3 regions of the Bradyrhizobium sp. USDA 4502 genome follow, and region 2 is predicted to be linked to each of the others. Evidence: predicted binding sites of a transcription regulator. Region 2 holds the regulator's gene; each other region holds the start of a gene.

What was found. Region 2 encodes LexA, which represses DNA repair genes until DNA is damaged. Its sites were predicted from a motif close to TGTTCNNNNTGTGTTCNG; they were not measured.
Region 1: a site for LexA is predicted at 1,435-1,452, ahead of ACVW1B_RS41700 (ribonuclease T2 family protein). Genes of this name have one in related genera too.
Region 3: a site for LexA is predicted at 1,462-1,479, ahead of ACVW1B_RS13090 (single-stranded DNA-binding protein). Genes of this name have one in related genera too.

What each region holds. Positions count from the first base shown of each region.
Region 1 is NZ_JBSSGF010000001.1:8,932,187-8,935,455, forward strand. Features, by position in the region: gene ACVW1B_RS41695 (23S rRNA (adenine(2030)-N(6))-methyltransferase RlmJ) at 1-472, opposite strand, end outside; gene ACVW1B_RS41700 (ribonuclease T2 family protein) at 706-1,392, opposite strand; gene ACVW1B_RS41705 (hypothetical protein) at 1,506-1,982, opposite strand; gene ACVW1B_RS41710 (hypothetical protein) at 2,149-2,448, shown strand; gene ACVW1B_RS41715 (DUF3617 domain-containing protein) at 2,492-3,022, shown strand.
Region 2 is NZ_JBSSGF010000001.1:3,183,000-3,186,268, forward strand. Features, by position in the region: gene ACVW1B_RS14560 (molybdopterin molybdotransferase MoeA) at 1-988, shown strand, start outside; gene lexA (transcriptional repressor LexA) at 1,232-1,936, shown strand; gene ACVW1B_RS14570 (hypothetical protein) at 2,180-2,608, shown strand; gene ACVW1B_RS14575 (hypothetical protein) at 2,754-2,981, shown strand; partial or broken gene ACVW1B_RS14580 (ComEC/Rec2 family competence protein) at 2,978-3,269, opposite strand, start outside.
Region 3 is NZ_JBSSGF010000001.1:2,874,925-2,878,193, forward strand. Features, by position in the region: gene ACVW1B_RS13080 (outer membrane protein) at 1-198, opposite strand, end outside; gene ACVW1B_RS13085 (outer membrane protein) at 455-1,201, opposite strand; gene ACVW1B_RS13090 (single-stranded DNA-binding protein) at 1,650-2,144, shown strand; gene ACVW1B_RS13095 (DUF2306 domain-containing protein) at 2,401-2,799, shown strand; gene gyrA (DNA gyrase subunit A) at 3,024-3,269, shown strand, end outside.

The sequences.
Region 1 (3,269 bases), 5.7 Mb from region 2:
CGTTCGGCGGCACGAATGCGGGCAGCGCCATCCAGCCGTCGAGATCGACGACGCGCGCTTGCGCGTCGCGTCGCAGCGCGTCGATCAGTTGTTTGCGCGCCGTCGGTTCGATCTCGCAGGCGGTGAGGCGATCTTGCGGACGCAGCAGCGCCCGCGCGATCAACGGCGAACCAGGATAGGCTTTCAGCTCGCCTTTCGGATTGAATGCTCTGACGATGTCGAGATAGGGCGCGATCAGCGGCAATGCCTGGTCGGAGAGCCGCGCCTGCATCAGCCGCGCGATGCCGGTGAGCCATTCGCCGCCGCGCTGCGCTTCGCTCGACGTCAAATCATAGAGACCGGCGCCGGCATGGGTGTCGATGACGCGGAACGGCGCCGGCTTGTCCTGCAGATAGGTGAGCATGCGCACCAGCACGATGTGCTTGATGACGTCGGCAAAGCTGCCGGCATGAAAGGCGTGACGGTAGTTCATGTGATGATCGTGCTGCGCTCCCAAAGGGTGCGCATGTTGTACTCGTCATGCCCGGGCTTGTCCCGGCCTTCGCTAAAGCTTCGGCGGGGGTAACGTCCGAGCTCGGCGAAGCCTTGGCGTAGCCGGCTCCCGGGCATCTGCGCCTTATCTTGCTTGTTTCGCGATGGCGCAGGTGGCCGGGACATGCTGCGCGACGACGCGCAGCGCGGGTCTGCCGGCCATGACCCAGAGTTTCAGCCGCCGCGAACCGGCGGCATCAGCACCTGATCGCGGCGGCAGGCGCGGCGGTCGATTTCCTCGCAGGAGCGGAATTGCAGATCCTTGCTGAGGCAGATCCGCACCTCGCTGAGCCGCTTGCTGTCGCAGGTCACCGAGATCGCGGAGTTGCTGAGGCCCGGATTGACCTTGATGAATGCCGTCTCCAGCTCGTCGGGCGCGACCGTCTTCGGCTCCGACAATTGCAGGAATTCCTCGGGGATCTTCACCGTGGCGCGGGCCTTGCGGATGGCTTCGAAATAGGCGCGCTCGCCGAGACCGGAGCAGGTGCCGTGCTTGTCCCACTCGTTGTAGATCAGCCCGGGCGCCGGCATCAGGTCGAGCATCGAGCTCATGATGCTGCGGGCGAGTCGCGGCGAGGGCCGCTGGCAGTATTCCGGAAAGCCCCGCTCATATTGCGGCCACAGGCCGTGCACCACGAAGGAATAGGGCCGTCCGCCGCATTGCGCCTGCGTGCCGCGGCCGTTGTTGCCGCGCTCGCTCGCCGCCTCGCAGAACGAGGGCGACCACGACAGCGACAGCACATAGAAATCGAACTCACCGGGCGCATTCTGGCGGCGATCCTGGGCCGACGCCCCGACCGCACCGCACAGAATAATGGCAACCGAAATCAAAAATCGGGAAATCGTGTCCAACCGAGGCATCAAACGCTCCCTCACTCGACCGCCCAGAGCCTAGCAGGCTGCGAGAACATTTCAAGAACAAAAAGCCGCCGTCCAAATGGCGGCGGCTCCTGCTTTAGCAATCTGGTCGGAGATCAGGGCCGCGCGGCCTTGCAGGACGGGTTATAGGTCCAGTTGCGGTCGAGCCCCGCGACGCACCATTCGACGCCCTGATTGATGCTGGCAAAGCCGCCGTCCTCGATGATCGAATAGTGCACCTTGCGCACTTTGCCGTCGCTCAGCATCGCCTCGCCCGTGCAATAACGGCGCGGGATATTGTCGGACTGCCAGGGGCGGAAGGCGGTTTCGTGAATCCCGTTGAAGCCGGTGATCACGAGCGGCGAATTCCAGAAGGTGGCTTCCTTTTCCTGGAATTGCGTGCTGATGACCGTCAGGGCCTTCTCGCATGGGGCCACATTGCCGTCATAGCGCGGGCCGGACAGCCAGAAGTTCATTTCGAGCGGATTGGCGGCCTGGGCCGTACCCCCGAAAGCCAGCAGGCCGACCACGAGTGCGGCGCCGAGGCCGAGCTTGCGGCCGAGTTTATTGCGGGAGTTGAACAGGTTGCGCATGGGAATCCACCCGATTATCCGATGCCGCGGACGGTGCCGCGAAGCCCCGGCAAGGTCAAGTGCAGGGCGGCAACACCTGCGGAGAAGTCCACTTTGGGGAGCCGGCTCGTTCTTTTCACGGTCGCCGGCGCACTCTATGTTGGCTCGAAGCGAAATGGAGTCTGCGATGCGAAGGAAATTGGCCGCGTGCCTGGTTGCCGTTTGCGGGATGCTGGCCGTTGTGCCGGCGCGGGCGGATTGGATGCAGCCGGTACCGCCGTTCAAGGGCAATGATACCGGCGGTATCATCGCCTATACGCTGGCGACCCAGAGCGACGCCCGGCAACTCGCAGTCGATCACTGCGCCTCCTACGGCAAGGTGGTTAAGTTCCTTGCGATGCAGAACTATCCGGGCGGCTACATCTCTTTCGCCTGTCGCTGGGTGCCCTATGGCGCAGCCCAGAGGCCGCTGCGCACGCTCTACTGAGCGCGCACCGGATCTTTCGATCGTTCAGCCGGGAGCCGACCGCATGACCCGACAGCTTGCCTTGCTTGGTTCGGCTGTGTGCCTTGTCCTGTCCGCTGGCGCCGCAAGTGCCGTCGACCTGCCGATCCGCAAGGCCGGTCTGTGGGAGATGAAGATGGTGCGCACCGGCGGGCCGATGCCCGAAATCACCATGCAGCACTGCACCGACGAGACCACCGACAAGGAGATGAGCGCGGCGGCCTCGCCGATGGCCAAGGAAGTCTGCTCGAAGCAGGATATCCAGAAGACCGCGACCGGCTATGTCAGCGACAGCGTCTGCAGCGTCGCCGGCATGACGATGCAGAGCCATGCCGAGATCGTCGGCGATTTTAATTCCGCCTACACGGTGAAGAGCACCTCCCATGCCGAGGGCGGCGCGGCCGGCTCGCGCGACACCACGATGACCATCGAGGCGAAATGGCTCGGCGCCTGCAAGAGCGACCAGAAGGCCGGCGACATCATCATGCCCGGCGGCATGAAGATGAACGTCAAGGACATGGAAAAGCTGAAGGGCCTCCTGCCCAAGCAGAAGTAGCGCGCAGCGCATCCGGCTGTTGCCGCGCGCCTGAATGCATCGCCTCGCACGCTGAGAGGCGGCGCCGCTTGCCGCACCATCATTTCGAGTAGCTCGCGACGAAAATGCGGAGCAAACCTTGCGCTGACGCGATGCGCAATCCATCCGATCCTTCCCGTCACCCCCAGGGCTATCGCATATGCCCCTTGGCGACCGCGCAAGTGCTTGGCCTCGTGGTTCGAGACGCGCCGCAAGCGGCGCTCCTCAC
Region 2 (3,269 bases):
AGTCGCCGCCGGCCGGCCGTTCGAGCGGACGGTCGGCGCCGGCGAGGCGGTGCGGATCTTCACCGGCGGCGTGATCCCCAATGGCGCCGACGCGGTGATCATCCAGGAGGACACCGCCGTCGACGGCGACCACATCACGATCACGGAGGCCGCCAGCGTCGGGCGGCACATCCGCCCGGCTGGGGTCGACTTCCGTGAGGGCGAGGTGCTGCTCGCCGGCGGCAGCCGCCTGTCCGACCGCGCGCTGTCGCTGGCGGCCGCCATGAACTATCCGGAACTTGCGGTGCGCCGCCGCCCGAAGGTCGCGGTGCTGGCGACCGGCGACGAGCTGGTGATGCCGGGCTCGCAGCCCGGTCCCGGCCAGATCGTCTATTCCAACGGCTACGCGCTGCGGGCGCTGGCGCGCGCCGAAGGCGCCGAGACCGTCGACCTCGGCGTTGCCGCCGACACGGTAGAGGCGACCACGGCGGGCATCCGCCGGGCACGCGAGGCCGGCGCCGATGTCCTCATCACGACAGGCGGCGCCTCGGTCGGCGACCACGATCTCGTCAAGCGGTCGCTGGAAGCCGAGGGCGTCGAGATGGCGTTCTGGCGGATTGCGATGCGGCCCGGCAAGCCGATGATGCATGGCCGGCTCGGCGCGATGCGGGTGATCGGTCTGCCCGGCAATCCGGTGTCGTCCTATGTCTGCGCCTTCCTGTTCCTGGTGCCGTTGATTCGGGCGCTGAGCGGCCGGAAAGTGATTCATCATCGCCGCGCGAGCGCCCTGCTCGGCCGCGACCTCGCCGCCAACGACCAGCGCGAGGACTATCTGCGTGCGCGGCTCGAAGCGCGCGAGGACGGCACGCTGATCGCAACGCCGGTGACGCAGCAGGACTCGTCGCTGCTCGGGAATCTCGCTGCGGCACGGGCACTTCTCGTGCGTCCGCCGTTTGCAGCGGCGGCCGTCGAAGGCAGCGAATGCGAGATTCTGACACTGCCCGAATAGGGTTTTCGCGCCCCGCCGATTGTGCGTTGCCCGACGCGTTCACCGGAAATTAAGTGGTTGCGGAACACATATCGAACATATAGTGTCCGTTCATGATTTGTTTCGAGTACTGGTGTCTACAATCGGGAAGCCGCGTGGAAGCAGGTGCATCGAGCACATGCTCCTGAGGTCAGGCCCGGCCTGCAGGCCCCACCAGAAGAGTCTCGGAATCGAACGACGCTATCAACCGGGGGAATACTCGAGATGCTCACGCGCAAACAGTACGAACTACTGCGTTTCATCAATGAACGTCTGAAAGAGGCCGGCGTACCGCCCTCCTTCGACGAGATGAAGGATGCACTCGACCTGCGCTCGAAGTCCGGTATCCACCGCCTGATCACTGCGCTGGAGGAGCGCGGCTTCATCCGCCGCCTGCCGAACCGCGCCCGCGCCATCGAGGTCATCAAGCTGCCCGAACTCTCGGCCGGCGGCGGCAACGGCCGCCGCGGCTTCACGCCCAGCGTCATCGAAGGCACCCTCGGCCGGCGCGCCAGCACGCCGCCGATTGCCGAGGACGACGGCAACCGTCCGGTCGCGGTCCCCGTGATGGGCCGGATCGCCGCCGGTACGCCGATCGAGGCGCTGCAGACCCGCAGCCACACCATCAGCGTGCCGCCCGACATGCTCGGTGCCGGCGAGCACTATGCGCTCGAGGTGCGCGGCGACTCGATGGTCGATGCCGGCATCCTCGACGGCGACATGGCGCTGATCCAGCGCAACGACGTCGCCAATACCGGCGACATCGTGGTGGCGCTGATCGACGAGGAGGAAGCCACCCTGAAGCGCTTCCGCCGCCGCGGCGCATCGATCGCGCTCGAGCCGGCCAACACCGCCTATGAAGTGCGCATCCTGCCGCCGAACCGGGTCCGCATCCAGGGCAAGCTGATCGGCCTTTATCGCAAATACTGAATTGCAAATACTTGCGGCGGCCGGGAACGAGCAACACGTCGGATCGTTCCTTGCGTACGGCCTGCCCGATGCGCTCCGATACCTCTCGCGCAGCGTCGCGTGTTTGTGATCGGAGCGATCTCGGACCAGTCGTACAATCGCCCAGAAACGAGCAGACGCTCGTTCGCTATCGTCCACTCTGGTAGAGGCCCTAATGCCTCAAGGAGAGGCACGGGTCGCTACCTCGAAATGAGGAGCCATCCGATGTGTGACTATAGTCTGCACGCCGTGGCATCGCGCCCCGCCATTGTCGGAGAGACGCTGATCACGACGACGTTCCGCGGCACGTCGACCCGCGGCTTTGCTTCGGAGAATGACCCCACTGTCGCGGTCTGCATGCTGCCGGGCACCGAGCTCGCTTTCGCCGAGAACGTTCGCTACGACAGCCGCTGGATCTGGACCAAGACGCTGAACTATCGCGTCGGCGTGTTCAACGAAGTCGAGCCCGACGTGCCTGATCGGCATCATGACGCGGTCGAATTCCCCGACGGCAGCCATGTGCTGGTGACCCAGCTGGTCGAGGGACAGCGCGTTAGCGTGCTGCAATTGCCGGCGCTGCATCCGCCGGTCGAGCAGAAGCCGAAGGTTGTGGAGCGGCGGCCCTCCGCATTCGCAACGCTGTTTTTGGGTTGAGCGCATCGTCGCCGCGGAATGAGCTGTTCGGCGGCGGATGACCTAAGCAATTTCGGGCGACCCCGGACTCCCGCTTCCGGGGCGCAGAAGGAGATTTGCGTCGGCCGGCGCCTTGGCGCATCATCGGGCACGGAGGACGTGCGCGGTGGTCGATAAGGTCACATGGCAAAAGGCTGGACGCGTCACGGAACCGGGCCGCTACATGTTCCGGTTCGGTTGGCTGACGGTAACGGCCGACGACCTGAAAGTCTGGGAGCAATTTCCCGAGGCTTCCTTCACCCTCGTCAAGAAGCCCGACGCCGGCCCCGACTCCGACGAATACCATCTCGGCCTGTTCGAGCTGCCGAGCGGCCCCTCGCCGGACCACGGCTAATCATCGCCCTGCAGATCGGTCTCGGCCGGCGTCGCATCCACCGCAGGCCGCGGCGCGGCGGCGGGCGCGCGCAGCGTCGTTTCGCTCTCGCCGTCGCCGGGAACCGCCGGCGACCACGGCCGGTCGATCCCGCCGGGCTTGACCGCATCGACGGCGTAGCCGTCCCTGATCCTTCGCAGCACCAGCGCGCCGTGGCGGCGCAGCCGCTCGGCATCGATCACCGATGCCGCGCAGCCCTGCGGCGCCGGCCGCGCCGTCACGATCAGGGCTGCGCGCTCGCAGTCGTCC
Region 3 (3,269 bases), 310 kb from region 2:
GCCTTCCATGCTCGGGGTGCCGGAGTTCTCGCTGGCGTAGCCGCCGAAGCCGCCGACGTAGAAGCCGGTCCAGTTGTAGATCGCGGCCGGCGCCGGAGCCTTCACGTAAGGCGCGCGTGCCGCCATGTCGGCGGCCATTGCCGGTGCAAAAGCGCTCAGTGCAAACATGCCGGCCGAGGCCAGCAAAACAATCCTCATTTTCAAAGTCCCAGTCCCATTTTCTTGTTGTCCCTTCAGAGATCTTGAAGAGAGCGTCACAGCAGTGTCGCGTGACGTGCTGGTGCTTCTACAGAGAAATGCCGGAACGTGTGTATCCGCGAAACCACAACGCACCGAAAACGGCCCCGGTGAGGTGCGCGTGCACACGCAACGAAAAAGCCGGCGCACAAACAGGCGCAAACAAAAAGGCCGGCGCGAGGCCGGCCTTTCGTCTGGATCAATCGGCCTGGCGCGATCAGTAGCGCGCGACGACCGGGCCACCCCACTTGTAGTTCACGCGGACGGTGACGAGGTCGACGTCCTGGCGATCGCGGATGGTGCTGTTCAGCGTGCCGTTGGGAGCGATCAGGTTGTAGGTCTTGTCCTGCATGAACAGGTGGTCGTATTCGATGCCTGCGGTCCAGTTCGGCGCGAAGCCGACTTCGATGCCGGCGCCGACGGTACCGCCCCAGCGGGTGTCGCTGGCGCTGCCGACGAGCACACCGGTCGGCGTGAAGTAGGTGTTGAAGCGGTTGTCGGTCAGTGCCGCGCCGCCCTTGGCGTAGAGCAGCACGTTGTTGACGGCGTAGCCGATCTGGCCGGTGAACAGGCCGAACGCGTCGATCTTGGACTGGTTGGTGAACAGGCCCGGGAAGATCGCGCTGTTGTTGCTGCCCTTCAGGTCAGCCCAGTCGCCCTGCGCTTCAAGGCCGAACACCCAGGTGCCGGCCTGCCAGCGATAGCCGATCTGGCCACCGGCGACGCCGCCGGTTGCATCATGGCAACCATCTGATGCGAGGAAGATGCCGGCCGGGAGCTGGTCCCAGCAATTGTGGCTCGAGCCCCAGCCGCCGTTGGCGCCGATGTAGAAGCCGGTCCAGTCATAGATCGGGGCAACCACTGGCGGCGGCGCCTTGGTGTAGGGGCGCGCAGCGAGATCGGCAGCCGCGGCAGGCGCAGCAAACGCAATCAGAGCAACCGTACCGAGCAAAAACTTCTTCATTATCAATCCCCCAGCACCCCGATCGGCTTCCAAACGGTCCCGAAGCACGATCCCAGACGCGAGCGCCCGCGCCATGGTTGGAGCTATACGCTGATTCAACCGCAAACGCAGTCTCCCAAATGCAACACTCGCGGGAGAAGTATCGATAAGGCAAGCTGCTGGTTTGTTTGTTGTTTTTCTAAATCTTGCTGCCGAGCGTCGGCCTGCGCCGAGATCGACTGCCGCTCCGACGGCACTGGCCGCTTCTACGGATGGTTGTGGCGAACAAAACTGGAACGATGCCGGATCCGGTGCTATATCCCGATATCCGTGGATAACCGCGCGACGGCAAAGGCGACGAGCCGGCACCGGCGTATAGGGTCATCCACGACGCCTGCGACGTAAGTGGCGAAGGTTGAGAGTGGCGGCCGAATGTCCGGACGCCCGGTTTTTGAGTGGAGATGATGCGATGGCAGGAAGCGTGAACAAGGTGATCCTGGTGGGAAACCTCGGCAAGGATCCGGAAATCCGGCGGACGCAGGACGGCCGTCCGATCGCAAACCTTTCCATCGCCACCTCGGAAACCTGGCGCGACAAGGGCACCGGCGAGCGTAAGGAAAAGACCGAGTGGCACCGCGTCGTGATCTTCAACGAGGGCCTCTGCAAGGTCGCCGAGCAGTATCTGAAGAAGGGCGCCAAGGTGTACATTGAGGGTCAGTTGCAGACCCGCAAATGGACCGACCAGAGCGGCGTCGAGAAGTACTCGACCGAAGTCGTGCTGCAGGGCTTCAACTCCAACCTCACCATGCTCGACGGGCGTGGCGGTGGGGGCAGCAGCTTCTCCGATGATGGCGGCAGCGATTTCGGCTCGGCCGGACCGGTCAGCTCAGCGCCGCGCCGCGCCGTCGCCGCGGGTGGTGGCAGCAGCCGCAACAGCGACATGGACGACGACATCCCGTTCTGAGGAGTGGTCGCGCTTCCATCGATTCCGTCAGGCGCCGTTCCGTGAAGATCGTTCTCCGGATCGGCGTCCTGATTGCGGGGAGGGATGTCTTCGTGTGGATTATGAGGATAACCTTGCACTCGGCTGATCTCATTTGAGCATTGACAGGGAACCTTTGCGGTTCCGCGGGGCTTTGACACAGCTCGATGTGAATGATATTTACATTGGCCTGCGGCATTTGATGCCTGGCCGCGAGCTTCACTCGAGGGCCGCCACCATGAGCCTCGTGCCATTGCTCGACGCTGTGCCTGCGATCCCGCTCCATGCCTTTGCCGCGATGGCCGCCTTCGTGCTGGGCTCCATCCAGCTCGCCGCCCCCAAAGGCACGCTGCCGCACCGGACCCTGGGCTGGATCTGGGTGATCCTGATGCTGGTGGTCGCCGGAAGCTCGTTCTGGATCCATCAGATCCAGCTGGTCGGTCCCTGGAGCCCGATCCACCTGCTGTCGATCTTCTCGCTCGCCATGCTGGTGGTCGGCGTCACGGCTGCGCGGAGCCACGATGTCCGCCGCCACAGGTTCACGATGATCGGCATTTTCTTCGGCGCGCTAGTCATTGCCGGGCTGTTCACCTTGATGCCCGGGCGGATCATGCACGCGGTGGTCTTCGGCCACTGACGGGAGAGGCAAGTCGCGAATGGCGGGTGGCGAATAGGGGATTTTTCCATTGCTGTTCGCCATTCGCCACGCGCTTCCCGAGCAAACAGCCGGAACCTCGGTGCTCCACCCGTAAGTGCATGAAAAAACGAACGGAAAAACGGCTTGCCGGAGCCGTGCAAGGGTGGTTATCAGGCCCCCGATGGGCTATATGATTCCCCAGTAGAACCGACCGGATTTCCCCTTTGTCCGATAACGACGACCACAAGCCCGGCGAGCCGCCGGGACCCTCAGATATTCGTCCCGTTTCCATTCTCGACGAGATGAAGAAGTCCTACCTCGATTACGCGATGAGCGTGATCGTGTCGCGTGCGCTGCCTGATGCGCGCGACGGGCTCAAGCCGGTGCACCGGCGCATCCTCTATTCGATGCATGAGCAGGGACATACGCCGGACAAGAAATACGTCAAATCCGCGCGCGTCGTCGGCGAC